DNA from 4 places in the Arthrobacter sp. E1SS-5 genome. Region 1 is predicted to be linked to each of the others. Evidence: riboswitches for the same ligand, from Rfam matches in the RefSeq annotation. Region 1 holds a riboswitch; each other region holds the start of a gene.
The links. A riboswitch is a leader RNA that binds a small molecule or an ion and turns the genes downstream of it on or off. The one in region 1 is predicted to bind cyclic di-AMP.

Region 1 (7,449 bases):
GCCCGGCTCCACCGGGATCCATGGGCCGCTTCCATTGACTGCCCACCCGTCCATGGCTGAGGACGCGTAGTGCGGCATGTCTTGGAGTGCCACGATGTCCTGGTCAAGTTTTCGGCCCAGGGCAATGTTCAGGGCCACAGGGCCGGGAGGAATCGGGGTGGCCGCATCGTAGGCAGCCTGCCGGGCCTCTTCCCACGTGTGTGCCAGGTGATGGTGGTGGGAGCGCCCGGGTTCGGCTTCGCCCGGCTCCTTGTTGCCGGATTCGGCGTCAGCCGTACCGCTTTCTTCCGGGGCGGTTTCTCCCGGGCCGGCGTCCTCCGGGCCGGGACCTGGCGGCGCCGCCGGATCGCTGCGGGTTTCTGCAGTCATTCGCCGGGAGTCCCGGCGGCTTCAGCGTCGTAGTCAGCTGCCAGGGAACGGGCAACGGCCAACGCCGCGTCCATGGAGGCTGCGTCCATCTCCCTGCCGGGAGCGGCAGCCAGGCCTGCGGCAAAGCCAGCAATGAAGGTGGTAAGCGGAGCGGCCGGCCGGACAACCGAATGGGCGGCAACACCGGCCAGTGCCAGCACTGCGTTGATGTCTACCTGGACGTCCTCAAGCTTGTACGCCTGGAGAAGGGACCTGCACCATTCTTCCAGCGTTTCGTCCTGGCTTTTCACGACTTGCCTCCCACGTTAGTTCCGCCCGCGCTTGGGTCCTTGCTTTCACGCTGGCTCCCGGCGGCAATCCCCAGCGCGGCAGCATCGTCCCAGGTATCCACATCGGAAGTGGACCCGGCGGGGACTGTGACAAGCTGCACGTCCAGACTAGCAAGGAGAGCCCTGACAGAGCCGTTGACCAAGGCGTTGCGGGCTGCCAACTCCACACACGCTTGTTTTAACCCAGGCGTGCTATAAAAAGCCGCCAACGGCTGCGCCCTCCCGTCGCCGGACCGGGCCATCATGCCGCCTCCATCGCCTCCCCGGGGGCTGGCGGCAGACGCAGAAAGCGCCTCCCACAACACAGCCACGGCCTCGGACGCCAGCGGCATGTCACAGGCAAGCACCAGGGTGAACGGGGCAACTCCGCCATGTCTCCCCAGGGTGTCCAGGCCGGCGGCGATGGCAGCCGCAGGCCCTGCAAACGGCGGCTCCTCCCGGCACGTCAGCACGCCGGGCGGCCAGTGGGCCGGGGGTACCGGGTTTGATACTGTGCCCCGGGATGGCAGGAAGCCGCCGTCGCCAACGACGACAGTGCGGCGGGCACCGGCTGCAGCATCCATCGCCCGTTCCAGCAGCGTCTGGCCGCGGAAGACAAGGGACTGCTTGGGTACGCCGCCCAGCCGCGATGACCTTCCGCCGGCCAGGATCAGGGCATCAAAAGCCAGGCTCTTCTCTTGCACTCCCCCAGCCTAACCACCGGCCGGCGCAGGAATCACGCCGTTTCCCAGGACCGGGTCAGGCAGCGCGTTCGGGAAGAAGGAACGGATCCCACGCGGGGGTGGGCTTCTCCAGTTCCTTGATCTGCCAGATAGTGCCGCGCGGAGGCTCGGGCACGAACCGCAGCGTCCAGCCCATCTCGGCCGGGGTGTGATCGCCTTTGACGTTGTTGCAGCGGAGGCAGGCGGCCACCAGGTTCTCCCACGAGTCAGCCCCGCCCCTGGATTTGGGGTGAACATGATCGATGGTGTGCGCTGCCTTGCCGCAGTATGCGCATTTATGGCCGTCGCGTCTGAGCACACCCCTGCGGCTGACAGCCGTGGAATGGTTGTATCGGGGCCGGATGTACCGGTTGAGGAGAATCACGGACGGACGGCCCAGGACGTCGGTGGGCCCCACCACGGGGTCATCCCCCTCGGCCACCACGCTCGCCTTGCCCGTGAGCACAAGCACCAGCGCCCGGCGGAAAGTAATAACCGCCAGCGGTTCATATCCAGCATTCAGAACGAGAGTGCGCATGCACTTACCTCTTCACGGCCGCACCCGTCAGGGGCACGAGGGCCGGCTGCCCTCGGCATGTCCGGGCTATGGATCGACATCACAAGAGTAAACAGAGAAGTGCAAAATCAGGTAATCGCCGCCCTGATGGGGTCCCGGTACAAAGCGACGCCGGGCAGCCTCCCCCGGCTGCCGGGAACTTCTTTTAACGCAAAGGACCCCCGCCGCGAGGGCAGGGGTCCTTTGACGTTGGGCACCGGCTGCTGCCTGTGCCCAACGTCGGGTGCTTACCGGACGTGGATGAAAACCGGTCCGGATCCAACGTTTGCGCTGAAGACCACGGTGTCGTTGCCGTTGAAACCGCCATGTACGGCCATGCCGTTTCCGGCGTAGACAGCGATGTGTGCCATTCCTCCGCCACCATCGGCGTAGTAGATGAGGTCGCCGGGCTGGGCCTGGGAGGCAGGCACAGTGTCACCGAGGGACAGGTACCCGGCGGGCCAGTCGTGGAAGTGGATGCCGACGGCGGCCAAGGCGTTGGTCACCAGCATCGTGCAGTCCTGGTGGACGCCGAGCTGGGCGTAGGCGGCGGAGAGGATTGCGGCACCCTTGCCGCTGGCGGAAGCCTGGGCTGCAGGAGCGGCCGGGGCGGCGGCGGTGGCAACCTTGGCCGTGACCTTGGGGGCGGCAACGGGCTGGGCAGCGGGCTCCGCGGCGGGAGCAGGGGCAGCTTCCTGCACTTCAACCTGGGGCTCCGGCTCGACGACGGGGGCCGGCGTGGTGGTCACAGCGGGCTTCTCAAAGCTGATGGCAATGGTGGAAGCAGCGGAAATCGGGGCGTCGATCGCGGATTCAACTTCCAGCGCGGAGGCGGGAGCGGAGTCGCGCTTGACGTTTGCATCGGCGGCGTTCGCCGCAATGCCGCTGGTCAGGACCAGGCCGGAAGCAGCGGCAATGACGGCGGCCTGGCGGCCCATGCCGCCGGCGTTGTCGCTGACAGCTTTGGCAATGACAGCGATCGAGTTGGTCTTGGTGACCTCGGCGCGGTGCCGTGCGGTAGCACGAGTCGTCATCAGTTCTCTCTTTCGTTTTCCTTGCGACCGCGTGTAGGCAGGCAAAGGGTCATAGACGCGCCGGCATCTTGGGGGTACGCCGGCGCGTCCCGAACGGGGATGTGGTTTCTAGCGGAAAAGCTTTGGGCAAAGAAATAGCCCTTGGAGCTTGGAGCCCAAGAACTATTTGTTGAGGTGGTAGTACGACGAGGTACCGGTGGCTGCAGGCGAGTGAAGCAGCGTGCCCTGTGAGGGGTTGAGTGCGCTGATCATCATGCCGTTGCCGACGTAGATACCAACGTGTGCGCCGCCGTTCTGGACAACCAGGTCACCGGGCTGCGGGGCGGAGGTGGGGCTCATGATGCTCCACGCGTTAGTGCGGGGGATGCTGATGCCGGCCTGCGCGTACACCCACTGCACGAAACCGGAGCAGTCCCAGCCGGTGACGGGGCTGGTGCCGCCCCATACGTACGAGTGGCCGATGCCGGTGTAGGCGATGGCTGCGATGCCTGAGGTGGCTGCGGAGGATACGGTCTCGGCGGTCTTGGTGACCGGGGAGACGTCCTGGCCGGCGGCAGCAGCAGTGGCGGCGCCGTTTGCCGTGTCGGTGGACTGGGTACGCACCGCTTCCACCTTTGGAGCAGCGGTGGTCTTGACCACGGGACGCTCGAAGGAAACCGTGGCCGTGGGGGCAGCGGTGACGGCGAGGGCCGTCTGGGCCGAACCGGATTCGGTGGAAGCTGAGACACCGGCAGTGGTGTCTGCAGCGGTGGCCGGCAGGCCCATGCTCAGGATGAGGCCCGACGCGGCTGCCACAACGGCAGCCTGGCGGCCTACGGTCCCGGCATTTGCACTCACGGCCTTGGACACGGCATCCAAGGGGTTGGTGCGAACCGTTTGCGCACGGTGGCGCGCAGAATTATGGCGTGAAGACACGAAGGTAGCCTCTCCCAATGCCTGCGAGGTGAGCTGTCGGATTCGGATGGGAGTCACCCGGCCACGCTGCTTCCTGGGAAGCTTGTGACTTAACCCCAAGGCCTTCTGAATGAAGGCCGAAATTGGTTCCCCCGCCCCTGCCAGACGATGAAATGCGAACGGACCTTGAGCGGTGGCAGAGTTAGGCAATCCACTCAAGAGCGTCAACTTCGGAAAAGTTGACGCGAGTTAGACGGTACAGCAGTTTTGCTTCAATGTCACATTCAGGTCACGGCGGGTCACGGCGATCTGAGAGTAAACAATCATTCGGTTACAGCCAGCCCATGGGATCGACCACTTCGCCGTTGACCTGGACCTCGAAGTGCAGGTGGCAGCCGGTGGACGCGCCGGTGGTGCCGCTCAGGGCCACAACGTCCCCGCGGGACACGGTCTGGCCCACCTTGACGTTGAAGGATGACAGGTGGTTGTACGTGGTTTCCAGCCCGTTTCCGTGGTCGATGACCACCCGGTTTCCGCCGCCGAACTGATGCCAGCCCGCGAAGGTCACGGTGCCGGTGGCGGCCGCCAGGACGGAGGTCCCGCACTGCGCCACGAAGTCCTGGCCCCGGTGGAAGTCACCCGAGCCCCCGGTAATGGGGCTGACCCTGTAACCGAAGGGGGAAGCGGTGACAAGGGAGGCCAACGGTGCGGCCAGGGTGCCGGCTGACGCGGCGCGCGTAACGGAGCCGGCCGACTGCGCACTGAGGAGTTGCTTCAGCTTTCCGTCCGGGTCCGCCTGGGTCACCACTGCCGAGCGACTGAAGTCGATCTGGGCACCGATATCGGCGGAAATCTGGGGCTGGGGCGTGACGGAGGAGGCTGCCACCGGGGCGCTGCCGGCGGCGTCAGTGGCCATAACGGGACTTGTGGCGGGCACTGTCACGGTCAGCACCAGGCCGGTGGCCGCAAGGGCAATGCCGGCCTTCTGGCCTATGCCGCTGGCGGCGGCAAACTCCGTCATCTGGCGGAACGGACCCCGGCGGCGGCGGGCGTCGCGATGGAGGTCGCGGGGACGCTCCGCTGCGGCAGCTTCGACAACCCGCGGTGCCGAAGGGGGGCCGGCAGCACGGCGGCGTCCCCGGGGGGTCTGCATGGTCAAGAAGGGTTCCTCTCTGGAAAAGCCTGCGGAGTTAGCTGTCGGATTCGGGTCAGAGAGATCAAAGACCCGGCCCGCCAAGGGCAAGCTTCTGCGCAGGGGTATTCCCGGAAGAATCCTTCACTGGAGAGGCTTGCTGCTGACGGACTTCACCCCAAGGCAGTCCCCCGCTGCCGGTTGTGGTTCCCCCGCCTCTGCCAGTAACGACTCGTGCACCTGATCCGCTGGCAGAGCTCGGCTCCGGATCAGGTAACGCTTAAGTTTCAACGACTGGTTCTACTATAGGGGCTTAAGACCCTTGGTAACAATTCCGTTATCTTTGCGTGGATGGGCAGGCCCGGGGTATGGAAGTCCCGCTTCACCCCTGCTTGATGGCCACGAAGACATGCGCGGCCACCTCGGGCGGAAGCTCCAGCGCTCCTTCAATCCCGGCCACCCGCACCGAGATGTAATCGCCCACATGTTCCAGGGTCACGGCAGCGCCGGGCCGGATTCCTCCTTCGTCCAACTGCGCCAGCAGTTCCGGCTCCACTTGGATCGGTTCCGCGAGGCGGCTGATAGTCACGCCCGACGCAGGCCCGTAGCTCTTCATCGCCTCCAGCAGGCTGATGGCACCGTCACCAAAGCCGGGGCCCGGCTGGCCGCCCAGCGCGGCAAGGCCGGGGATGGGGTTGCCATACGGGGACTCGGTGGGGTGGTCCAGCATCTCGTAGATGCGCCGTTCCACCCGCTCACTCATCACATGTTCCCAGCGGCAGGCTTCGTCGTGGACGTAGGCCCAGTCCAGCCCGATGACGTCGGCCAGCAGGCGTTCGGCCAGCCGATGCTTGCGCATCACTTCGGTGGCCCGCTTGCGGCCGGTGTCCGTGAGTTCCAGATGCCTGTCGCCGGAGACCACAACGAGCCCGTCGCGCTCCATCCTGCCGATGGTCTGGGACACAGTGGGGCCGGAGTGGCGCAGTCGCTCGGCAATACGGGCCCGTAGGGCAACGATGTTTTCTTCCTCAAGCTCCAGGATGGTCCTGAGGTACATCTCCGTAGTGTCGATCAGATCCGTCATCCAGCTCAGCTCCTCGGGCGCAGTACCTTGCCTTGTCCCACCGTATCGCCTCTTCCCGCGAGGTAGTCCGGGGGAAAGCTTAGCCTATTTTGACTTTGTCCGAATAGCCGCGGCCCAGGGGCACCATCAGGGTGCATACGCGGAACACTTGCACGCGCGGCGCGTTGTCTCAGTGTCTGGACTTTGCGGCTGCCGGTTCCCGCCCGCCGCTGCTGTTCAGGCAGAATGGGAAAGGCCTATGGCACAGCCGCCGCCCGGCTGCCGGCCACCACAACCCGCCCGTCCGGACCAAAGCGTTCGTCCCCGCCGAATTGGAGCACCTGTGAGCGACACCAGCATCACGATTCCCGCCGACCTCCTGCCCAAGGACGGACGGTTCGGGGCCGGCCCGTCAAAGGTCCGGCAGGAACAGATCGATGCCCTCGCCGCAGCATCCAAAACCATCCTGGGCACCTCGCACCGCCAGGCCCCCGTCAAGAACCTGGTGGGGTCTGTCCGTGAAGGACTGACCCACTTCTTCCGTGCCCCTGAGGGCTATGAGGTTGTCCTTGGCGTTGGCGGCTCCACTGCTTTCTGGGATGTCGCCAGCTTCGGCCTGGTGGAGAAGAAGGCCCAGCACCTCTCCTTCGGCGAGTTCGGATCCAAGTTCGCTGCGGCCACCAACAAGGCCCCGTTCCTGGAAGCCTCCTCGATCATCAAGTCCGAGCCCGGCACGCGTCCCGCGGCACAGGCCGAGGCCGGCGTGGACGTTTACGCGTGGCCGCAGAACGAAACCTCCACCGGCGTGGCAGCCCCGGTCCAGCGGGTTTCCGGAGCCGACGAGGGATCCCTGGTTTTGGTGGACGCCACCTCGGCGGCCGGCGGCCTGGACGTGGACGTTGCCCAGAGCGACGTCTACTACTTTGCGCCCCAGAAGAACTTTGCCTCCGACGGCGGGCTCTGGCTTGGCTTGTTCTCCCCCGCAGCACTGGAACGGGCCGCCCGCATCAAGGCCAGCGGCCGCTGGATCCCGGACTTCCTGGACCTCCAGACCGCCATCGACAACTCGCGGCTGAACCAGACCTACAACACGCCGTCGCTGTCCACGCTGGTGACCCTGGACGCCCAGGTCCAGTGGCTGAATTCCAATGGCGGCCTGGACTTCGCTGCCGCACGCACTGCCGATTCCGCCGGACGCATCTACAGCTGGGCCGAGGCCTCTGATTTCGCCACGCCGTTCGTGGCCAAGCCGGAGGAGCGCTCCAACGTCATCGCCACCATCGACTTTGACGAATCAATAGATGCCGCGGCGGTAGCCAAGATCCTGCGTGCCAACGGCATCGTGGACACCGAACCCTACCGGAAGCTGGG
Region 2 (7,449 bases), 890 kb from region 1:
CGTGGCCGGTGAAGGCCAGGTAGAGGGTCACCGTTCCCATGGTTGCGGCGCGGAGCACCGGAGCCGCCGTCAGCTGCCTGAACTTCAGGTCCCGGCGCATGATGGCCTCCGGGACGGCACCGCACGCGGTGGCCAGCACTGAAACGCCCAGGACCTGCACCAGCGGGGCCACACCGTCGAGCCCAACGACGTCCTCCACGGTGTCGGCGGCGAGCACCGCCGCCAGGGCCAGGCCCACACCCAGGGCAACGGAAAGCAGCAGTGCCGAGCGCGCTATGACGGGTGTCCTGGGGAGATAGACCAGCGCCTGCCCCACGCCGGCGTCAGCGATGGTTTCCGCATATGCCATGAGCACCAGTGCCAGGGCAACGAGGCCATATTCCGCAGGTGACAGGAGCCGCGCCAGCACCACCGTGGTGACCAGCACGATCACCCTGCCGGAGGCAAAGGCCATGCCCTGCCACAGGGCCCCCCGGACGCCCTTGCGTTCCAATTCCCCCGGCGCGTATGTCACGGTTGCCTGTTCGGTTGGGAGAGTACCCCGGCCGGGGAAGACGCAGCAACAGCCGCACGGACCTCCGCCAGGTATTCCCCGGCGACGGTTTCCCAGGTCCGGACAGGGGTGGCTCGTCCGGTGGCTCCTCCGGTGGTTCCGCCTCGAAGCGTGCCCTGCCCAGGTCCTTCCGGCGGCCCTTGCCCCGCCCGGGGATGGGTAAGTTGCTCCACCACCCTGCGGACAAGTGCCTCAGTGCTGCCTTCAACGGCCAGCAGCGGATGCGCGGGCAGTTCCCTGGCGGCCACCGGCGTCGCCACCACGGGCAGCCCGGCTGCCAGGGCTTCCAGTACCGAGTTCCGGATGCCCACGCCGTGCTCGTCCGGGAAGACTGCCACGTCGGCCCCGTGGAAAACATCCAGGATGGAGGGCACGTTGGCCAGGACATCCACCTGTGGGCCGGCCAGCGCCTGCACAGCGGGTATGGGCCGGCGCCCCGCGATGACGAAGCGGGCGTCCGGGACCTCCCGCCACACCTGGGGCGCGATCCTTTGAACCAATACGGTGGCACTGTCCACATTGGGGGCATAGTTGAGGCTGCCCGCGAAGCACACCACGGGTACGTCCCCCCGCCGGCGGGGTCCTGTTGCCACTTCCGTTCCGTTGGGGATGCTCCTGACCGGCCTGTCCAGCCTGGCGGACCACGCGGCAGCATCCTGGGCCCCGACGGTCAGCAGGCGCGCTCGTGGCGGCAAATGCCGTTCAGCGCGTGCCGCCAACTCTTCACGCAGCCGGTAGGCGGGCCGGAAGGTCCGCGCAATCGCGGTGTCCATGCCGGCCCGGATGGACCAAGGGTCCACCGTCTGCAGCACCAGGGGCCCGGTGATGTGGTGGGAGAGGAAAAGGGCGTGCGGTCCATGGATGAGCGTGGCGTCCTGGCCGGCGGACAGGCGGGCGGCTGCAGCGCGGGCGGAGGGTGTGGAGCGCCGCTGTTTTCCCAAGCCGGTGAGGCCGCCCAGGGACCGCACGAAGGCTGAAAGTTCTTCCCGCGGTGCCAGTTCATACACCGTTTCACACCGGTTCCTGATGTCTTCCGGTACCGGAACGGGGCCGGAGAACGTCAGCAGCGTGACGGCAACATCGGCAGGAAGGTGGAGGATCACCTCGTGCGGAATCATGGAGCTTCCATCGCCCAGTTCCGGGTCCCGGTTGGGCACGCTTTCCGTCACGTACAGGAGCTTCATTGCAAGAGTGTAATGGATCACACTGGGCGTGGAAGGGTTGCTTTAGGCAACCTTGAGGGAAACCACAGGAAAAGCGAAAGGACGACGGCGGGAGGTCCCGCCGTCGTCCTTCATTACATAGGTGAGTGGCTGGCTACTGCCAGGCCCGCACGTAGTCCACCAGCATCTGGGACTGGGGGCCGTAGGCCGGGTTCGTTGACGAGGCGCCCACGTTCAGCACGATGTACTGCGGGGCGTTTCCGTCATTCGTGGGGTAGGACTTGACCTTGACGCCGTCGAAGTACACATCGGAGGAGTTTGCCATCCGGTGCAGCCCGAATGTGTGGTACTCGTTGGCCCAGTTCCCGCCTACGCCGCCCTGGTTCTGGGAGCCGGAAGTGGAATGGTAATTAACGGTCATCCTGGCCTGCAGCACCTCGGCGATGTCGTTCTCGCCGGTGGCCGGCCAGGACTGTCCCGTGGTCCAGAACGCGGGCCAGTTGTAGAGGCCATTTGCGTTGCCGGGGAACTTGATACGGGCCTCCACGTAGCCGGTGGTGAATTGGAAGCCCGTGCCTGCCCCGCCCTTCGGGTTGGTCGACACCAACGCGCCGGAGGTGGAGGATGCCAGGCCCAGGGCAAGGTTTCCGTTGGCCACCGAGACGTTCGCGGGGCTGGTGGTGACCTTGTTCATGGTTCCGCAGCCGGGGGAGAACCAGCAGCCGGACCACTTGGCCGTGTCCAGTCCGGCGCCGGTGAAGTCATCGGCAAACGCCAGGGTCCAGTTCCCGGGCACTCCGGTGGGCATCGGCGCGCCGCTGTTGGCGAGCTGGGCTGCGGCGGGCGCCACGGCGATGGGAGCCTCGGGGGTGGCCGCGGAGGCGCGTGCCGGTGGCTCCGGGACGGCAGCGGCCTGGGGCGGCGCCGGGACTGGCGCGGGAGCGCTGGCCGTGGGGGGTGCGGGAGCCGGCGTGGCTGGGGCAGGAGCAACTGAAGGCTCCTGCGTGGGGACATCGTTTACGGGGACACCACTGCCGGTGTCGGAGGCGCTCGCCACCCGGGCTACATCCGTGGGGTGGGTGCTGTTTGCCAGGCCGAGGCCCAGGGAAGCCGCCCCGAGGAGCGCTGCGGCGAGGCCGGCAGCCAGGGGCCAGGACCGCCGCGCGGGGCCTTGTTTCGCCTCGGAGGAAGAAGGAAGGGGAGTGCCGGAAACTGTCTCGTTCTGATAACGGGGCGCTGGGTCGGCGCTGTGGTTGCGGTGTGCGGGCATGCGGAAGTTACCTCTCAACGCCTGCGGAGTTAGCTGTCGGGTTCGGATGAGGCATCCGGCCGCGTAGGGGCGGCTTCACCCCAGGGCAGGCGCAAGCCAGGCCCGTGAGACTTTGGGTTCCCCGCCTCTGCCTGGTACTTGGTGGATCACCGGAAGCGGCAGAGCTGGGCGTCATCCGGGATTGGGGCCGGCTGGGGGCGGCCCCCGCTCGACCGTACACGAATCCGGAGCTTAAATCACAATTAGGTAACGGGACTCACGCGGCGGCAGGTGGGAAGTGCCTCAAGCCGGAAGCGGCCTGGCCCTGGGCCGGTTTTCCACATAGCAGCACCGAACATCCCCGCGCCCGGCAGCATCCGGCTAGCTTTGAGTCAAGCGCGAATCGCCTATCGGGTCCAAATGCACTAGGATATTGAAGTCTGTGCTGCGTCCTGCCTCCGTTCCGGCGGCTAGGCATTGCATGGAATCGCAAATGAACCTCCTGTTACGGAAATGCCGTAACCGCTTAGCCCAAAGGAGGTGGGTTCACATATGCGTCCTTACGAATTGATGGTAATCATCGACCCCGAGGTCGAAGAGCGTACCGTTGAGCCGTCGCTTCAGAAGTTCCTGAACGTCATCACCAACGATGGTGGAACCATCGAAAAGGTTGACATCTGGGGCCGTCGCCGTCTGGCTTACGACATCAAGAAGAAGTCCGAAGGTATCTACGCCGTGGTGAACTTCACCGCCAAGCCGGAGACCGCCAAGGAACTTGACCGCCAGCTGTCTCTTAACGAGACCATCATGCGCACCAAGATCACCCGCCCCGAAGAGCAGAAGGTTGTTGCTGAGTAATTCAGCCGGCTTCATTCTTTACCCCGCAGGAAACGCACTCTTCACCCAGGATCGAACAAGGAGGCAGTAGATGGCAGGCGAGACCACCATTACGGTCATCGGTAACCTCACCAATGACCCGGAATTGCGGTTCACACCGTCCGGTTCGGCAGTAGCGAACTTCACCATCGCTTCCACCCCCCGTACCTTTGATCGCCAGTCCAACGAGTGGAAGGACGGGGAGACCCTGTTCCTCCGCGCCGCTGTCTGGCGTGAAGCAGCCGAAAACGTTGCCGAATCCCTCACCAAGGGAATGCGCGTCATCGTTACCGGCCGCTTGAAGAGCCGCTCCTACGAAACAAAAGAAGGCGAAAAGCGCACCGTTATTGAGCTTGAGGTCGACGAAATCGGCCCGAGCCTGCGCTACGCCAACGCCAAGGTCAACCGCACCCAGCGCTCCGGCGGACAGGGTGGCGGCGGCTTCGGCGGCGGCAACAGCGGCGGTGGCTTCGGAGGCGGCAACTCTGGTGGAAACCAGGGCGGCAACTCCGGCGGAGGCTGGGGCGGCGGCAACCAGCAGGCTGCACAGGACGATCCCTGGGCCACGCCCGGTGTATCCAACGCAGGCGGCTGGGGCAACGGCCCCGATTCCGAACCTCCCTTCTAAAACCCAAACAACGGCCCGGCGCCGGAACTGCCAGGGTGCGCAACGCACCCAAAGCAGCTGCCGCCGTCGGACCACCACCATCCCGTGGATCAATATCCACGGGCTCCCTAGAATAGGAGCTCCACGATGGCTAAGGCTGAACTCCGTAAGCCCAAACCAAAGTCCAACCCCTTGAAGGCCGCTGACATCACTGTCATCGACTACAAGGACGTAGCATTGCTGCGCAAGTTCATCTCCGACCGCGGCAAGATCCGCGCCCGTCGCGTCACTGGCGTTACGGTGCAGGAACAGCGCAAGATCGCCCAGGCAATCAAGAACGCCCGCGAAGTTGCTCTGCTGCCTTACTCCGGCGCTGGCCGCGGCTAAGGAAGGGATTAACTAACATGGCAAAGCTCATTCTGACCCACGAAGTTACCGGTCTCGGTGCTGCCGGCGATGTTGTCGAGGTCAAGGACGGTTACGCACGTAACTACCTGCTGCCCCGCAACTTCGCCCTGACCTGGTCCAAGGGTGGCGAGAAGCAGGTTGAGTCCATCAAGGCTGCCCGCGCTGCCCGCGAGCACGCTTCCCTGGAAGACGCTCAGAAGCAGGCTGCTGCACTGTCCGCCAAGCCGGTCAAGCTGGTCGTCAAGGCCGGCGAGTCAGGCCGCCTGTTCGGCACCGTCAAGCAGGGCGACGTCGCCGACGCTGTTGAGGCCGCTGGCCTTGGCAAGATCGACAAGCGCAAGGTTGAACTGCCGGCCCACATCAAGTCGGTTGGTTCCTACCAGGCCAACGTCCGCCTCCACGCTGACGTTGCTGCTGTGATCGAACTCGACGTGGTGGCAGGAAAGTAATTTCCCACTCCACGTCACGACCCCCGTTGCCGGTTTCCGGCGGCGGGGGTCTTTCGTTTTGGCGGTGGTAGCCCGCTCCGGTGAACCCGACACCCCGCAGCCGTCCTTTCCACCAGGTGGATGTATTCGCCAGCCAGCCCTACCGCGGCAACCCACTCGCCGTCGTCCTTGATGCCCAGGGCTTGGATGCCGCGACGATGCAGCACTTCGCCAACTGGACAAACCTTTCGGAAACCACCTTCCTCCTCCCGCCCGAGGATCCCCGCGCTGATTACAGGGTCCGGATCTTCACGGGCTCGGAGGAGTTCCCGTTCGCGGGCCACCCCACGCTGGGTTCGGCCCACACCTGGCTGGAAGCCGGCGGAGTGCCAAAGGCGGACGGGTATCTGGTGCAGGAGTGCGGGGCCGGGCTGGTGAGGGTAAGGCGCGACGGCGGGAGGCTGGCTTTCGCGGCACCACCCCTGACGCGCTTCGGCCCCGTGGAAGCGCCGGTGCGCCGGCAGTTGGCGGCAGCACTGCGATTGCCTATTGATGATCTCCTCGGTGCCGCCTGGCTGGTCAACGGTCCGGAATGGATCGGGGTCCTCCTGGGGTCTGCCGAACAGGTGCTGTCCCTTGAGCCGGACCAGGCAGCCATGGGCGGCCTGAAGGTTGGAGTCATTGGGCCTCATGCAGCAGGTGCCGGTACCGACTTTGAGGTCCGCACGTTCCTGCCGGGCGACGCCATGGTGGAGGACCCGGTCACGGGCAGTTTCAACGCCGGAGCCGCACAGTGGCTGATTGGAAGTGGACGTGCGCCGGAGCAGTACATCGCCGCCCAGGGGACCGTCCTGGGGCGGGCGGGGCGCATCCACATCAGTGCTGAGGGCGGGGAGATCTGGGTGGGCGGCGATTCCTCCACCTGCATCAAGGGGAGCGTGCTGCTCTGAGCAGGGCGGGGTTCCGGTCAGAGATGACGGGATCCGGGTCCCCCGGACCTGTGCGGGAATACTTCGAAGCTGCCGGCAGTTCATCGGTATAGATGCATATGCATGTATGATGAAACTGAACAAGCACCAGGAGAATGTCATGGAAACCCGCCGCATCACCGTCCTTTCCGCCGGTCTCGGCGTCCCCTCATCCAGCCGGCTGCTGGCGGACCAGCTCGCGGCAGCCGCCCAGCGTCAGCTCAAGGCGGGCGGCTTCGACGTGGCAGTGGATATCGTCGAACTCCGTGATCTGGCGGTGGACATCGCCAACAACTTCGTGACCGGCTACGCCGCACCGCGTTTGGCGGAAGTTATCGCCGGGGTGGAGGCATCGGACGGGATTATCGCCGTAACACCGGTTTTCAGCGCGTCCTACAGCGGCCTCTTCAAGTCCTTCTTTGATGTCCTGGACCCCAAGTCGCTGGACGGCAAGGCAGTCCTGCTGGGCGCCACCGGCGGCACGGACCGGCACCAGATGGTCCTGGACTACGCACTGCGGCCGCTTTTCAGCTACCTTCGTACCCGCATGGCTGCAACCGGCGTCTTTGCGGGACCCCAGGATTGGGGCACCGCGGAAGAGGGCGGTGGATCACTTGCGGACCGCATCGAGCGTGCCGCCGGCGAATTCGCGCGGTTGCTTGAGGGGCCGCAGCCGGGCCGGAAGCCCGCTCCGCTGGAATCCCTGCCTTTCGAGCAGCTGCTGGCGGGTATCGCAGGGCCCCGCTAGTCCACCCTCTAGTCATCCAGCAGCGCGATGAACTCCCGCGCCTGGGTGAGTGAGATGTCAGAGTGCCGGGTCAAGGCGCTGGCCGCCGCCTCCGTGTCGCCGCTCCGCGCCAGGGTACGGATCCTGCCATAGATCTCGTCGTTGAGCATGTTGCTGCTCACCTCGCGCGTGACGTCGCCTTTGCTGGCAATGGCCCGGTACCGGTAGGGGAACCGCTGCGGCTCCTCGTCGTCCTCCTCAACGGCCGGTGCCGGTTCCTGGTGCCGGTAAGGCTGTGGGTGGGCGGCCAGGGCGCCCACGGCGTCCCGTGAGGCCCGCAGCCCCTCTCCGGTGATCTCGTAGTACAACTTGATGGCGGCCATGGCCTGGCCCTGCGCAATCAACGCGTAAAGCCGCCGGTGTTCGTCTTCCGACAACCGGTCCGCCGCCGTCCGGGCCAGCTCCAGTGA
Region 3 (7,449 bases), 160 kb from region 1:
CGTCGTTCCCCAGCGGCCATACCCTCAACACCACGGTGGTCATCAGCGTCCTCCTGTATGTCCTGTGCCTGCAGTTCCACCAGCTTTGGGTGAGGGTTACGGCAATCACGGCCGGGGTGATCTTCATCATCGCCATGGGGCTGAGCAGGGTTTTCCTGGGCCACCACTGGCTGACCGACGTCATGGCCGGCTGGACGCTGGGGCTGGCCTGGGTGGCCATCGTGATCCTGGCGCATCGGTTGTTCCACCTGTTGAGACGCAAGCAGCATGCCGGCCCTGCGCCCACGTTCGACCGTCCCGTGGTGCGTGACGTCGTCCTGGAATCCGTGCACGACGGCGGAGACGCCGGCAAGGAGGGTGCGTCCGGCAGCCGAGGCAAGGACACCGCCGGATGATAGTTTTGGGGGATGCGCACTCTCGTTGTTGACCACCCCCTGGTCGCCCACAAGCTCACCGTCCTGCGGGACAAGAACACGCCGTCGCCGGTTTTCCGCCAGCTGACGGAGGAGCTGGTGACTCTGCTGGCCTATGAAGCCACGCGGGAGGTCCGCACCGAGCCCGTCACCATCCAGACGCCCGTCAGCACCACGATTGGCACAGCGTTCACCAAGCCCACGCCGCTGGTGGTTCCCATCCTGCGTGCCGGCCTGGGAATGCTGGAAGGCATGACCAAGCTGGTCCCCACCGCCGAGGTGGGTTTCCTGGGCATGGCCCGGGACGAGGAAACCCTCGACATCATCACCTACGCCGAGCGCCTTCCTGAGGACCTGACGGGCCGCCAGGTCTTCGTGCTGGATCCCATGCTCGCCACCGGCGGCACCCTGCGGGAGGCCATCAAGTTCCTGTTCAAGCGGGGCGCCTCCGACGTCACCTGCATCTGCCTGCTGGCGGCCCCGGAGGGCCTGGCCAAGCTGGAAGAGGAACTGGGCGACGCCAACGTCCACATCGTCCTGGCCTCCATCGACGAGAAGCTCAACGAGAAGTCCTACATCGTTCCCGGCCTGGGCGACGCCGGCGACCGGCTTTACGGCATCGCAGGGTAGTTTTCACCCTTTTTCAATCCACGTCCCACCGCTAGCCTGTGCGGATGGACTGGAAACTCGAACTTGTCTTTGTCCCTGTATCCGACGTTGACCGTGCCAAGGATTTCTATGTCAACAAGGTGGGTTTCAATGCGGACTATGACGAGCGGCCTTCGGACGACGTCCGCTTTGTCCAGCTGACGCCGCCCGGTTCTGCCTGCTCCATTTGCATGGGCGAGGGGCTTTTGGACGCTCCTCCCGGCACAGGGACCACCCTTCAGATGGTGGTCGATGACATTCAAAAAGCGCACGACCACCTGAAGAACAATGGCGTGGACGTCAGTGACATCGAGGTGCTTCCTTGGGGCCACTTCGTCTACTTTGCCGACCCGGACGGCAACAAGTGGGCCGTCCAGTACATCCCCTGGCGGAACACGGGGCAGGACAACAGCGCGCAGGACGCTGGGCAAGGCAACAGTTAAAGCAAACCGCGGGCCGCATCGTGATGATGCGGCCCGCGGTTTGCTGGAATTCCCCAACTTTGCCCCGTCAACAAGGCGTGCGACGGCGGGTGGCCGGGGACGCGCCGTCGTGCGCCCCCAAAGGTGGGGAGATTCAGTGGGTGGTTCCCTCTTCAAGCGCTGGCGCCAGGGGAGAGGTGCCTAGTACCAGTTGTGCGCCAGGTGGAAGTTCAGTGCGCCGCAGGGGGACTGGTAGCTCTTCTTGATGTAATCCAGGCCCCAGTTGATCTGCGTGCGGTAGTTGGTCAGGTAGTCGGCACCGGCGCTGGCCATCTTCTCGGCAGGCAGGGACTGGACGATGCCGTAGGCCCCGCTGCTGGGATTGGTGGCCGTGGTGGTCCAGTCCGACTCCTTGGTCCACAGCGTCTGCAGGCACTGCATCTGGTCAGGTCCCCAGCCAAAGGTTGCCAGCTGGCCGGCGGCATACGCCTGGGCACCGGCCGGATCATTAACCGCGACGGCGGGTGCCGGCTCAGGAACAGGAGCAGGAGCAGGCGCCGGTGCCGGTGCGGGCGCCGGGGCCGGGGCTTCTGCTGCGGGGGCTGCCGGTGCAGGTGCGGGGGCTGGTTCCGCTGCCTGGGGTGCCACGCTGATGGCAGGCGGAACCGAGGCTGCCGGGTTGGAACGGATTTCGCTCTTCTCGATGCTCATTTGGGCGTCGGCCGCTGCCGTGGAAGAGTTTGAATCGGTGGATGACACCGGAGTCATGCTGCTGGTCGCCTGGCCTGCCGCGCCTACCCCCACCAGCACCGCGCAGGATGCTGCGAGGATCCCGGCCCGTGTGCCGAAGGTGGTCTTCTTGGCGGGCTTTGTAGCTGCTTGCTGCTCTGCCCGGTGTTTAGCCTTGGCATGCAGGCGTGGTTCTGCCGTGTTTTTGGACATGATTGATCGCCTCTCACACCTGCGGAGTTAGCTGTCGGGTTCGGATGAGGGCATCCGGCCGCACGGAAAGATCACGTACGTGCTTAACCCCAAGGGCGTTCATTGCCCGGGACGGTGGGTCCCCCGCCTCTGCCGTTGCTCAATCGGAATCCGGGGAAGCGGCAGAGCTTGGCGTCAACCCGGGATATGCGGCCCGAACGGGAGCCGCACCCAATCGACGGTACAGGAAAAGCGCGTCAATGTCACATTTAGGTAACGGATGTCACTATCTCCTGCGCGCCTGTTTGCTCGGGGGGTCAGTTCCGATCGTTACTTTGCGTACACCAGAACCTGTAGTTAGCTTCCGAGGACATAGAGAGTAGTGCCGCCGATGCTCTGCGGAGTGAAGTTCTCCGACACCCACTGCGCGATCTGGGCGGCAGCATCCGAACCGGAGGTGGACCGCATGGTTTCGCCGCTGATGAAATAGTGGATCTTTCCCTGCCTCACGAGGTCCTGGAACTGCGCCAGGGTGGGGGAGGGGTCGGTGCCGTTGAAGCCGCCCACCGCCATCACCGGCAGTTCCGTTGCCAGCTGGTACCCGGCGGCATTGTTGGAGCCCACTACCGCTGCTGCCCACGTGTAATTGGAGGCGCCGTCCTTGAGCGCGGCCACAAGATCCGCCGACGGGGTGGGTGCGCCGAGGAGACCGCCCATGCCGCCCCTGGGACCGCCTGCAAACCCGGCTCCGCCTTGGCTTGTCCCGCCAGTAACCCCGGCTCCGCCTGGGGTTGTCCCGCCGGGCCCGCCGGGGTTGGCCTGCTGGGAGCCCTGTCCGGGGAAGCTTTGCCGCGGGCCCTGCCCCGTGCCCCGTCCGGAGGTGTTTCGGCCGGCCGCACTGAAGCCTCCCGGCCCGCGTCCGCCTGCGCCGAAGCCGGAGGCTGGCCCTGCACTCACGATCGCCCCGCTGTGTGCCGTCGCCGCTGTAGTGACGGAGTAAGCCAGCGGCCCGGCGAGCGACGCAGCGATGGCGAGGGCCGCCGTCGTCCGCTGCATGGAACGCAAGCGCAGGAACCTGTTGAGCCCGATACCTGCTGCGGCAGCCAAACCTCCGGCGAGCACCAGCCAGCGCAGCCATGGGCCGTAGGCGGATGTGGTTCCCAGCAGGTAGAAGGCCATAAGGGCTGCCGTGGCCACCGCTGCAGCCAGGAAGCTGCCGGCAGCGGCCTCCCGGCGGTGCTGCCACAGCAGAACGCTGCCCAAACCGGCCATCGCCGCAATGCCCGGCGCCAGTGCCACCGCGTAGTAGGGGTGGATGATGCCGGCCATGAAGCTGAACACCAGGCCCGTCACCAGGACCCACGAACCCCAAATGATGACGGAAGCGCGGACGGCATCTGTCCGCGGGGCCCGTCGCCCCACCCACATCAGCCCCGCCGCAAGGATGAGGGCTGACGGCAGCAGCCACGCAATTTGCCCGCCGAACTCGCTGTTGAACATCCGCAACAGGCCCGGAACACCCCAGCCGTTGCCGCCGCCTACGCTGCCCGTTTCGTCGCCCGTCAACCGGCCCAGCCCGTTGTAGCCCAGGGTCAGTTCCAGGATGGAGTTGTTTTGCGACCCGCCAATGTAAGGCCGCATGTCCGCCGGGGTCAGTTCCACGGCCAGCAGCCACCACCCGGCGGAAACTGCCATGGCTGCCGCCGCGGCAACCAGCCGGAGCAGCCTCCGCCGCATCCCGGAGGGGCCTGCCACCGCGTAGGCCAGGGCATATCCGGGAACCACCAGCAGGACCTGCAGCTGTTTGGCCAGGAACCCAAAGCCCAGGAAAACCCCGGCCAGCAGGAGCCAGCGCAGCCGGTCCTCCTGGACTGCGCGCAGGACCCCGTACGCGGCGGCAGTCATGAGCAGCACCAGCAGGGCGTCCGGGTTGTTGAACCGGAACATCAGCGTGGCCACCGGGGTGAGGGCAAGGACTGCCGCCGCCAGCAGTCCTGCCCGGTGCGCGAGCCGAACCTCACCGGCGGCCGGCGCTGCGGCCCGACGCACCGCAAGATACGGCAGCCAGGCAGCCCCAACCCCCATCAGCGCCTGGGGGAGCAGGATGCTCCAGGAGCTCAGGCCAAAGATGCGGACTGACAGCCCCATGATCCACAGGGAGGCCGGCGGCTTGTCCACCGTGATGGCATTCGCGGCGTCGGAGGAACCAAAAAACCACGCTGCCCAGTCCTGCGATCCGGCCTGGGCTGCGGCGGAATAGAACGCGTTGGCCCAGCCGGACGCCCCGAGGTTCCACAGGTACAGCACGGCCGTACCGGCCAGCACAGCTGCAAGTTCCAGCCGCCGGCGAAAGGCCTCGCCGTCGCGGAGGGCGAACCCCTCCCGGCGCACCAGCGGATTCCCTCCAGTGCGGACTGCGGTGGTTACAGGGATGGTGTGCTGGCTGGCCATGGTGTCCTACTTGGTGAGCTGGTAGACGGTTGAGCTGCCCACGGTCTGGGCCTGGAAATTGGCCTGGACCCAGGCGGCCACCTCGGAGTTGCCGCCCCGGCCACCCATGCGCCCTCCGCCCATGCCGCCGGCGCCACCCTCGATGAAGTAGCCGATCTGGCCCTTGGCCACCATGTCCTGGAACTCGGCCAGAGTGGGGTACGGGTCGCCGCCGTTCCAGCCGCCCAAGGCAATGACGTTGGTGTCCGTGGCCAATTCCAGGCTTGCCGCCTGGCTGGCACCGGAGACGATCGCCGACCACTTTGTGCTGGTGGCCTTCAGCAGGGCAGTCACAGCGGCATCGGGGGTTCCTTCACCGGGACCGCCCGCACCACCGGGACCACCGGCACCGTCCGCGCCGCCGTCCGGTGCACCGCCAAAGCCATTCATGGGATCGAGTCCGTCGGTTCCGGTGGCAGAGTCCGTGGCGGAGTTCCTGCCGTCGGTCCGGTCGCCCCGGAAGCCTGCGGCCCGGTTACCGAAAGCGCCCGCCGAGCCCGCGGGCCCCGACGTCGGAATGGAGCCTGAGTGCGCGGAAGCAGCAGTGGCCACGGTCCAGGCACCTGCTCCAAGCCCGCCCGCCAGCAGGGATACCACGACGACGGCGGCGGCCCCGGCGCGTCGGAACCGTCCGGCGGTGCCCAGCGCGTCGAGGCGGAGCAGGATTGCCGCGGCGGCAAGGACACCGAGGATGATGACCGCCACGCGCAGCCAGGGGAGCCATGATGCGTCGCGGCCCTGGAGGACGGAGGACCAGATCGAGGTGCCCAGGACGGTCACCGCCAGGACAATGCGGGCAGGCCAGTATGCGCGGCCGCGCCAGAGCTCCACTGCACCGATGCCCACCAGGGCCGCGATGGCCGGTGCCAATGCAACGGAGTAGTAGGGGTGGACGATGCCGCTCATGAAGCTGAAGACACCCGCAGTGACCAGGAGCCAGCCACCCCACAGGATCAGGGACGCGCGGCTTGGGGAAGTGCGGGCTTCACGCCGGGTGAACCACAGGCCCGCCACCAGCAGGATCAGGGCAGCGGGCAACAGCCATGACACTTCGCCGCCGAAGCTCGTCCCGAACATCCGCAGCAGGCCGGCAGCCCCGCCGAACCCGGAGTTGCCGCCGCCGAAGCCAGCGGGCCCACCTGCCGCACCTGCAGCATCTCCCGCTCCGCCGCCGGGCATGCCTTCGCCGGAACCAGTGATCCTGGCCAGGCCGTTGTAGCCGAAGGTCAGTTCCAGGAAACTGTTGGTGGTGGAGCCGGCCATGTACGGGCGCTCTGAAGCGGGAGTGAGCTGGAAGAGCGCCACATAGCTGCCGGCCACCACAATGATTCCGCCCAGGGCGCCCAGCAGGTGGGCAATGCGGCGCCCGATCGAGGTGGGCGCCGCCCACAGGTAGGCGAGCCCCAGCGCCGGGACGATCAGGAAACCCTGGAGCATCTTGGTGAGGAACGCCAGCCCGATCACCGCTCCGGCCGCCACCAGCCACTTCCAGCCGGCCCGCTCGATGGCACGGGTGGTGAAGTACGCCGCCAGGACCAGGCACAGGGTGAGCATTGCGTCAGGGTTGTTGAACTTGAACATGAGCGCCGCCACCGGCGTCAACGCCAGGGCGCCGCCTGCCAGCAGCCCAGCCGCCGGTCCGGAAACTCGTTTCACGGCCAGGTAGAGGAACCCGACGGCGGCCACACCCATGAGTGCCTCCGGCACCAGCATGCTCAGCGGCGAGAAGCCGAAGATCCGGCCAGCGAGCGCGGGGATCCACAGTGCCGCGGGCGGCTTGTCGACGGTGATGGCGTTTCCGGCGTCGAGCGAGCCGAAGAGGAAAGCGGTCCAGTCCTTGGTGCCGGCCTGGATGGCCGCGGCGTAGAAGGAGTTGCCGTAGCCGGTTGCTGCAAGGTTCCACAGGTACAGGACGGCCGTGGCTGCGAGGAGCCCCGCCGCGGAGGGCCGCACCCAGTGGGCCTGGTTGCCGAAGGCGTGGCGGGTCCAGCGCGGCATTGGCTTGCGCGGTACCGGGTTCGCTGTTTCGGCAGGGCCTGCGGCTGGGTGCTGGGGTACGGCGGTGGAGCCTGCGCCTGCCGGGGAAATGGTGGAGGTCATGATGCTGCCGTTTCTGTGGAAGTGGTTGCCGTGATGTTTTCAGCAGTGGCGTCGGAACCGGTGCTGCCGGGACCGGCCGGTACCGGGGGCGTCGTCCGGTCCCGGAAGACCCACAGCCGGAACAACAGGAACCGGACTGCCGTGGCCGCAAGGTTCGCCGCCACTACGGTGAGCACTTCCGCCCACCGGTCGGGCGTCGTCGTACTGTGCACAAGGGCGAGCGCTCCGGAGGTGAGCAGCAGGCCAATGCCGAAAACTATCAGCCCCTCGAAGTGGTGCCGGACCGGATTGCCGCCCTGGATGCCAAAGGTGAAGCGCCTGTTCGCTCCGGTGTTGGCCACCGCCGTGATCAGCAGCGCCAGGAAGTTTGCCAGCTGCGGGTCCATAAAGCCGCGGCAGAACAGGAAGATCAGCAGGTAGGCCAGGGTCGAGGCGGCCCCGATCACGGCGAACCG
Region 4 (7,449 bases), 1.5 Mb from region 1:
CATCGTCAACACCACGTCGATCCAGGCGTACAACCCGTCCCCCACCCTGGTGGACTACGCCACCACCAAGGCCAGCATCAACAACTTCACCAAGGGGCTGGCGCAGCAACTGGCCCCCAAGGGGATCAGGGTGAACGCCGTGGCGCCGGGGCCCATCTGGACCCCATTGCAGGTCAGCAGCGGCCAGCCCAAGGAGCAGCTGCCGGAATTCGGACAGTCCACTCCCCTGGGCCGGGCAGGACAGCCTGCGGAGCTGGCACCCGCCTACGTCTTCCTGGCCTCACCCGAGTCCAGCTACGTGGTGGGCGAGACGCTGAACGTCAACGGCGGCAGCCCCACGCCCTAGCGTGAGCGCCAGGCTGGCAGGACCGTCAACAGAAGGTCAGTTAGCCGCCTGGCCGGCCAGGATTTCGTCGGTGGCAGGATCAGGCTGGCCGTCGAAGAACTGGGCCAGGACGGTCTTGAACACTGTTTCTCCGGGTGCCGCCCGGAGAAACAGTGTCATGGACGACCGGAGCTTTTTGGCATCGATGCCGCCGAAAATGTCCTCGGCGGACTGGTCGGCATGGTTCGCCAGGACCAGCGCGCACTCCAGCAGCCGCGGTCCCAGTACCTCGTGGTCCAGGTAGGCGCGCGCCTCGGCGAGTGAAGAGATGGCGTACTTGCGGGACGTTGCGCTCTGCCCCAGGCCAGCGATCTGCGGGAAGACGAACCACATCCAGTGCCCGGATTTCCTGCCGACCTGCAGCTCCCCCAGCGCCTGGTCGTAGGTTCCGGCGCTGTTTTGAGCGGCAACAAAACGGTCAAGGTCAAAGTGCTCGTTCATGTGGATCTCCCGGTTTCGAGGTCAAAGGGTCAAATCGTTTTCGAGGGCGGCTGCCGCTGCCTGAAGCTGCGGATCGGGGTCGTCCCGCCACCGGGCCAGGACCACGCTGGCCCGCTGCCGCTCGCGCTCCCCAAGGCCGGACAGCAGCGGCACCAGGACGTCGGCAAGGAGGGGTTGCGCCAGGTCAGCCGCCTGGGCAGAACGCAGGAAGCCTTCCAGCCGGGTCAGGTCCGAATGCCGGAGCAGGCGCACCCTTGACTGCAACAGCACAACGGCCGCCAACCTGCGCTCAAACACCGGACGGGAGCCGGGCCTGGGCTGTCCCCACAGGGCGGAGGCAAGCATCACCGTGGCGTCGTGGTCCAGGTCCTTGAATTTACGCAGCGTGTCGCGCACCGTGCCGCGCACCGCGCCGATGGAGGAGCCATAAGAGTCCAACGCCCAGCCCAGCCGGTTCCCGACGTCGTCCGCACGGTACCAGGCGCCCTCGTTCTGGAGGGTCCGGTCAACGAACTCCACCGCCGCGGACACCACATCCGCCGGGCCGGTCATCGTCCCCGGCCGGACGAGGCGTGCCGGATACAGAACGGCGTCCACGGCCGGGCTTCCAGCCTGCCTTCGGCAATGGGTTCCCCGCACACGGCGCAGGTTCCATAGGTCCCCGCGGCCAGGCGGGCCAGCGCCGCATCTATTTGGTCAAGCCCGGCCGAGCTCTGCTTCAGGAGGGCCGAAGCCTGCGAAAGCTCGAAAGCAATCGTGACCCCTTCGGGATCGTGCTCGTCATCGACATTGGAGTCCTGCCGGGCCGAATTCGCCGCGGCGATATCAGCCCGCAGCGCCGGCAGCAGCTCCAGCCGCCGCGCCCGCTCCTCTTCGAGCAGCACCCGGAACCGGTGGAAATCTGGCATGGAAACAGCCTAGCGGTCCAATGGCGGACTGATGTATGGAAACGGCCGGTTGCGATGAGGGAGCCGCACTATCATCACGGGTCCGTATCCGTAGCGTTACCTCTCTGGATGCCGGGGCTATAAGGCGACGTCAGGCGAGGACGGCCGGTAACATCCACACGTTTGCGTAATTCGAGAGCCGGACCTCGTCTGTTATCCAAATGTGACAATGCCCCTGCATGTGGGTTATGGTCTTCAGGTGTCCCTCTCAGTCGGGACATTCCCATCAGTATGCCGAGCCCTGCCGCTGATCATGGGATACAACCGCTCCAGCTGGCAGGGACGGGGGAACCAAGTTTCCGCGGCCACCTTGTGGCCTTGGGGTTAAGTCGATAGCGCCTCCGTCCGTAACGGGGTTGCTTCCGGCCGGGTATCTCCAGCCCGAACCCGACAGCTCACCCCGCAGGCATGGGAGAGGCGATCAACCGTGTCAAAAAATTCCACCCCTGCCCGTCACCGCGCAACTCCGGCCCGCTCCATTGTTCTCGAGGGCCTCGCCGTGACAGCCAAGTCCCAGGCCCGTTCGCTGGGCCGCCCTGCGCTGGCAGTTGCTGCAGCGTCCGGCATTGCCTTCGGCGTCGGAGCCCCGGCCCACGCCGGTGTCACCGGCCCGGACACCACTGAAAAGACCAACGTGCAGGCCTACTCCGCACCTGCGGCCCCCGTTGCCGCTCCGGCAGCGGCAGCAGGAAGCGTTCACACCGTTGTTTCCGGCGACACCCTCGGAGCCATCGCGTCGGCTTACGGTGTCAGCCTGAACGATGTCCTGTCCGCCAACGGCCTGGCCCTGTCCTCGGTAATCTACCCCGGCGACCAGATCCAGATCCCCGGAGCAAGCTACACCGCGGCACCGGCTCCCGCAGCAGCACCCGTGCAGACTGCAGCCTCCGCTCCGGCCAACACCGTCATGAACATGTCCTACGCCTCGGCCACCCCCGTGTCAGCCCCCACCGGCACGGGCACCGGCGCTGCCATCCTGGCGAACGCCTACAGCCAGCTGGGCGTGCAGCAGGACTGCACTGCCATGGTTGAGAAGGCGCTGCGCTCGGTGGGCAAGTCCGTGGGCGATCTTGCCCCCACCCAGTTCTTCCAGTACGGCACCGTGGTAAGCGCTCCTGCTCCCGGCGACCTGATCATCACCTCCGGCCACGTGGGCGTCTACGCCGGCAACGGCCAGGTTGTCAGCGGCGGCGTGAACGGCTACGACACCGAGGTGCACTCCATCAGCTGGCTCGGCGGCTACTCCGCGGTCCGCGTCGCCTAGTCTTCGCACAACCGCAGGCGCGCAACCGCGCAGGCACTAAACAAGAAGGGCGGCGGCCGGTAAAACCGGCTGCCGCCCTTCTCTTGCATCCGCCCTTCGCGTCTGCAGCTGTCAGGTCCCGCAGAAGGTCATATAGTTGCCGAAGTCTTCAGGGGCGCCTTCCGCGTAGCGTTCAAGCCCGGACCGCTCGGTGAAGGGGTCGCTGACTGCCTCCAGCAGCTGCTCCAAGGGTGACAGGTTTCCGTCCGTGGCAGCGGCCAACGCCTCCTCCACAAGGTGGTTCCTGGGGATGTACGCCGGGTTGACCCTGTCCATCAGCTCCGCATCTGGTTTAAGTGCCTTCCACCGCTCCGCCCAGGAATCAAACGCGGCCAAATCCAGCACCATCCCCCGCACCGGACGAAGCTCGCCCCGGGCCGCCTTGCCAAGGTTACGGAAGAAGAGGGTGTAATCCACGGGGCCGTCCTTCAGGATGGCAATGGCTTCATCCACCAGCCCGGATGCCGCCGCGTCGTCACTTCCTGCGCCGCCGCCGAGTCCCAGCTTCGCCTTCATCCCGCTGGTCCATGCCCTGCTGTAATGCCCCCGGAACCGGCCGAGCACCTCCACCGCCGGGGCCACCGCTTGCTCCTGGTCTTCGTGGATAAGCGGCAGCATCGCCTCCGCCAGCCGGGCAAGGTTCCATTCGGCCAGAACCGGCTGGTTGGCGTAGGCGTAGCGGCCGCTGACGTCGATTGAACTGTAGACGGCCGCAGGATTGAAGGCATCCATGAACGCACAGGGGCCGTAGTCGATGGTTTCCCCTGAGATGGTCATGTTGTCCGTGTTCATGACCCCGTGGACGAATCCCACCAGCATCCAGCGGGCCACCAGTTCCGCCTGCGCGGAGACGACCGACCCGAACAGTGCCAGGTAGGGGTTTTCGGCTTCCGCGGCCTGGGGGTAGTGCCTGCTGATGGCATGGTCCGCCAAGCGCTTCAGAAGGTCGAGGTTCTCGGTGGCACGCGCATATTGGAAGCTGCCCACGCGCAGGTGGCTGCTTGCCACCCTGGCCAGGACGGCGCCCGGCAGCATACCGTCGCGCCGGACCTGGCGGCCCGTGCCCACGACGGCGAGTGCCCTGGTGGTGGGAATGTGCAGGGCGTACATAGCCTCGCTGACGAGGTATTCGCGCAGCATGGGCCCGACGACGGCCCTGCCGTCCCCCGCGCGGGCGAACGGCGTGCGTCCAGAGCCTTTGAGGTGGATGTCCAGGAGTCGTCCGCTCCGGTCCGTGACCTCGCCCAGCAGAAGCGCCCGCCCGTCACCGAGCAGGGGCGAGTATCCGCCGAACTGGTGGCCGGCGTAAGCCTGCGCCACCGGTGTGGCGCCAGGAGGAACGTGATTTCCCACCAGGAGCCGCACGCCTTCGGGACTGCGCAGGTACTCCGCGTCCAGGCCCAAGTCACGCGCCAGTTTCTCGTTGAGGACAAGGAGGCCGGGGCTGGGGGCCTCCTCGGCCTGCCAGGGAACAGCGAGTTCCGACAGTTCACGCGCGAAGCGGCCGTCAAAAGCCACCATGGATTCAGCTGCTGCCGTCATGGTTTAACCCTATCGCCGTCATGATGGTCCGCTGATTCCCGCACCTGGTGCCGCCGCGGAGGCACGGCTATGCGCTGCAGGTCATGGGCTGCGATGACCGTGGTCCCTGCAGCACGTGCCTGCGCCTGCTCCGCAAGCAGGGACATGTCGTCGCCATACCGTGCGGAAAAATGGGTGAGCACCAGCGTCCGGGACTTTCCGGACGCCGCCAGCTCCCCTGCCTGCCCGGCGGTCAGGTGCAAGTACTGGTGCGCCAGCCCGCCGTCGTCGTTGCTGAATGTCGATTCGCTGACCAGAAGGTCCGTGCCCTCGGCCAGTTCCTCCGCGCCGGCGCACGGCGCGGTGTCCATGATGAACGCGAAGCGCTGGCCGGGCCTGGGGACGCTTACGTCCTCCAACGCGACTGCGCCGAAGAAGCCTTGGCGCTGCAGTCGGCCCACGTCAGGCCCTTCGATTCCTGCCGCCCGGAGCCGTTCCGGAAGGAAGGTGCGGCCGTCAGGCTCGGTGAGCAGGTATCCGTACGTCTCGATGCGATGCCTCAGCGGCCGGATCTCCAGGCCGTCCGCCACGGGTCCGGCGCCGGAGTGCGGATGGAGCCGCAGGTCGATACCGGGCGAACTGACAGCCACGAGGGCCTGGACAATCTGTTCGCCGGAGGCAGGATAGTGAAGGTGAACGGGGTGTGAAGCACCGTCCAGGGCCATTCGGGACAGGACCCCCGGCAGGCCGTAGCAGTGGTCTCCGTGCACGTGGGTGAGGCAGATCCTGGTGATCTGGCTTGCCGCCACCCCGGCATGGATCATTTGGCGCTGGGTGCCCTCGCCGGGGTCGAACAAGAGTCCTTCGCCGTCCCAGCGCAGGAAGTACCCGTTGTGGTTCCGTGTGCGGGTGGGAACCTGGGAAGCCGTGCCCAGCACCACGAGTTCACGCACTTGGGGCGTCTGCCGGCTCCGCGTGCAGCCCTTTGGCATATGCTGCCTGGCCGAGGTGCTGGAGGCAGTCCCCCAGGATGCTGACCAGCCGCACTCCGAGGGTTACCGGCGGATCCCAATGTTCGTCGACCACGCGGTCCAGGTCCGGATCATCAATACCCTGCAGGACCTTGGCGGTCTGCCGGTGGACCGCCTCGTAGTATTCCTGCAGGAGCCCGCGGGGCGCCCTGACTGCGTCCACCTGTTCACTGGAGTGGCCGTAGCCCGTGTCCCGTTCCGCAAGCGGGAGCCCGAAACGGGATACAAAGCCTTCTCCCGTCCAAACCTGCTCCAGCCCGGAGGCGGAGGCCACCTGTGCATCTTCCACCCGGCCCGTATGCCAGATCAGCCAGCCGATGGAATTGCCGTTACCGGCAGGACGGCGCTGCAGGTCCGCCTCGTCCAGCCCTTCCAGTGCCTGGCGGACAAGTGAAGGAAGCCGGTCGAAGGCCTCCAGCAGCAGTTCCTTGGAGTGCATCTCTTTCCTTCCCGCGGTCCGGGCCCCGCGGGCCCGGACCCTTGGACCGCTATCGTTCCAGGTCGTCCGGCTCAAATTGGCTGAGCGGGGAGCCGCCGAAGTTTTCCTCGTCGTCGCTGGCGTCCGCTTCGGGACCTGTGGGGTTTTCGCCGAAATCGACGTCGGCCGCAGCCTCCCCCAGCGTGGGCGTACCGGGGGGCACCTGTTCATCGCCGGAGCGGTAGCGGGCCTGCGCGCTTTCGTCCCGCAGCGTCTGCTCGCTCAGGAAGTCCTCTTCTTCTCCCGAGACCGCCTCGTTCTGCAACAGGGGGTCTTCCTGCCAGCGTTCCGGATTGTTCTCCGCAGCGCCCGGGTAGCTGTCGGGTTCCCCCATCACAGGGTCCAGTTCCAGCGACGATGCCGCGCCGGGAGTTTCGTCGAGAGGCACATCGTCCTCCTCCACAACTTCCAGCTCATCGTCAGGGACGTTCTGCTCAGTCATGATGATGCCTTTCCTGTTGCCGTTCAGCGGACAATAGTAAGCATACTGACGAACTGGCTTGGATGTGAACCGTCCTGGGTAAGGAACAGGCAAATGGGGCAGAAAACGTGATGGCCAGCAAGGAGAATCGCATGGAACCCAAAATGTCCCCCGACGGGCCCCCGGCACAGCCGCCCCGGCCCCAGTCCTTCGCCGCCCGGATGTCCCTCCTATGGACCGACGCATTGGGCCGGGCCGGCATCCGGGCCATCCAGGCACTGTCCGTCCTGGCACTTGCCTGGGTGGCGGTGACGGCCGCCATCCGTGTCCCGCTGGTCACCATCCCGGTGCTGGTTGCGTTAATCCTGGCGTCGGCAATGGCTCCTGCCGTCCGCTGGCTCGCGGCTCGGGGCTGGCCCCGCGCCTTGGCGGTGCTGTCTTCCTTCCTGGTGATCCTGGCGGTGGCGGCCGGAGTGGTGGGTGGAATCATCGCCCTGGTGAGGCAGCAGGCCTCCGTCCTGGCTGCCCGGGCAGAAGCAGGCATTGGCCAGCTGCAGCAATTCATCACCACCGGCCCTGGGGCCCTTACCAGTGACCAGATCGACGCAGCCCGCGGCGAGTTCCAGAAGTTTTTGGCTGGAGGAACCCTGGGCGCCGACGCGCTGACGGGCCTGCGGACGGCCGGGGAGATTGTGGCAGGTTCAGTCCTGACAGCCGTGATCCTGTTCTTTTTCCTCAAGGACGGCGAGAAGATCCGGGGGTTCCTGATCGGATTCCTCCCGGGGACCCGCCAGGGCAAGGCACATTTGGCGGCCGAACGCAGCATCGTGGTGCTGGGCGGCTACGTCCGGGGGACACTCATTATCGCAGCCATTGACGCCGTCATCGTCCTTACCGGGCTCCTGATCCTGCGGGTTCCGTT

Region 2: linked by a shared signal. The riboswitch ahead of ACIGJD_RS20210 (glycoside hydrolase family 16 protein) and the one ahead of ACIGJD_RS03905 (M23 family metallopeptidase) in region 1 are both predicted to bind cyclic di-AMP.
Region 3: linked by a shared signal. The riboswitch ahead of ACIGJD_RS03270 (aggregation-promoting factor C-terminal-like domain-containing protein) and the one ahead of ACIGJD_RS03905 (M23 family metallopeptidase) in region 1 are both predicted to bind cyclic di-AMP.
Region 4: linked by a shared signal. The riboswitch ahead of ACIGJD_RS10965 (LysM peptidoglycan-binding domain-containing protein) and the one ahead of ACIGJD_RS03905 (M23 family metallopeptidase) in region 1 are both predicted to bind cyclic di-AMP.

What each region holds. Positions count from the first base shown of each region.
Region 1 is NZ_CP172703.1:817,307-824,755, reverse strand. Features, by position in the region: gene ACIGJD_RS03935 (molybdopterin molybdotransferase MoeA) at 1-369, opposite strand, end outside; gene ACIGJD_RS03930 (DUF6457 domain-containing protein) at 366-659, opposite strand; gene mobA (molybdenum cofactor guanylyltransferase) at 656-1,381, opposite strand; gene ACIGJD_RS03920 (HNH endonuclease) at 1,437-1,937, opposite strand; gene ACIGJD_RS03915 (NlpC/P60 family protein) at 2,204-2,989, opposite strand; gene ACIGJD_RS03910 (C40 family peptidase) at 3,152-3,838, opposite strand; cyclic di-AMP (ydaO/yuaA leader) riboswitch at 3,909-4,086, opposite strand; gene ACIGJD_RS03905 (M23 family metallopeptidase) at 4,215-5,036, opposite strand; cyclic di-AMP (ydaO/yuaA leader) riboswitch at 5,047-5,258, opposite strand; gene ACIGJD_RS03900 (iron-dependent transcriptional repressor DtxR) at 5,398-6,099, opposite strand; gene serC (phosphoserine transaminase) at 6,422-7,449, shown strand, end outside.
Region 2 is NZ_CP172703.1:4,326,545-4,333,993, reverse strand. Features, by position in the region: gene ACIGJD_RS20220 (lipopolysaccharide biosynthesis protein) at 1-514, opposite strand, end outside; gene ACIGJD_RS20215 (glycosyltransferase) at 511-1,737, opposite strand; gene ACIGJD_RS20210 (glycoside hydrolase family 16 protein) at 1,871-2,986, opposite strand; cyclic di-AMP (ydaO/yuaA leader) riboswitch at 2,991-3,140, opposite strand; gene rpsF (30S ribosomal protein S6) at 3,518-3,823, shown strand; gene ACIGJD_RS20200 (single-stranded DNA-binding protein) at 3,894-4,469, shown strand; gene rpsR (30S ribosomal protein S18) at 4,596-4,835, shown strand; gene rplI (50S ribosomal protein L9) at 4,853-5,305, shown strand; gene ACIGJD_RS20185 (PhzF family phenazine biosynthesis protein) at 5,386-6,234, shown strand; gene ACIGJD_RS20180 (FMN reductase) at 6,374-7,000, shown strand; gene ACIGJD_RS20175 (hypothetical protein) at 7,009-7,449, opposite strand, start outside.
Region 3 is NZ_CP172703.1:661,157-668,605, forward strand. Features, by position in the region: gene ACIGJD_RS03255 (phosphatase PAP2 family protein) at 1-395, shown strand, start outside; gene upp (uracil phosphoribosyltransferase) at 408-1,043, shown strand; gene ACIGJD_RS03265 (glyoxalase superfamily protein) at 1,088-1,504, shown strand; gene ACIGJD_RS03270 (aggregation-promoting factor C-terminal-like domain-containing protein) at 1,685-2,425, opposite strand; cyclic di-AMP (ydaO/yuaA leader) riboswitch at 2,431-2,591, opposite strand; gene ACIGJD_RS03275 (ArnT family glycosyltransferase) at 2,762-4,855, opposite strand; gene ACIGJD_RS03280 (ArnT family glycosyltransferase) at 4,862-6,994, opposite strand; gene ACIGJD_RS03285 (bifunctional glycosyltransferase family 2/GtrA family protein) at 6,991-7,449, opposite strand, start outside.
Region 4 is NZ_CP172703.1:2,367,171-2,374,619, forward strand. Features, by position in the region: gene ACIGJD_RS10945 (glucose 1-dehydrogenase) at 1-346, shown strand, start outside; gene ACIGJD_RS10950 (DUF1810 domain-containing protein) at 383-826, opposite strand; gene ACIGJD_RS10955 (DNA alkylation repair protein) at 848-1,378, opposite strand; gene ACIGJD_RS10960 (TraR/DksA family transcriptional regulator) at 1,375-1,734, opposite strand; cyclic di-AMP (ydaO/yuaA leader) riboswitch at 2,026-2,197, shown strand; gene ACIGJD_RS10965 (LysM peptidoglycan-binding domain-containing protein) at 2,201-3,037, shown strand; gene ACIGJD_RS10970 (protein adenylyltransferase SelO) at 3,149-4,618, opposite strand; gene ACIGJD_RS10975 (ribonuclease Z) at 4,615-5,550, opposite strand; gene ACIGJD_RS10980 (mycothiol transferase) at 5,543-6,067, opposite strand; gene ACIGJD_RS10985 (hypothetical protein) at 6,117-6,548, opposite strand; gene ACIGJD_RS10990 (AI-2E family transporter) at 6,680-7,449, shown strand, end outside.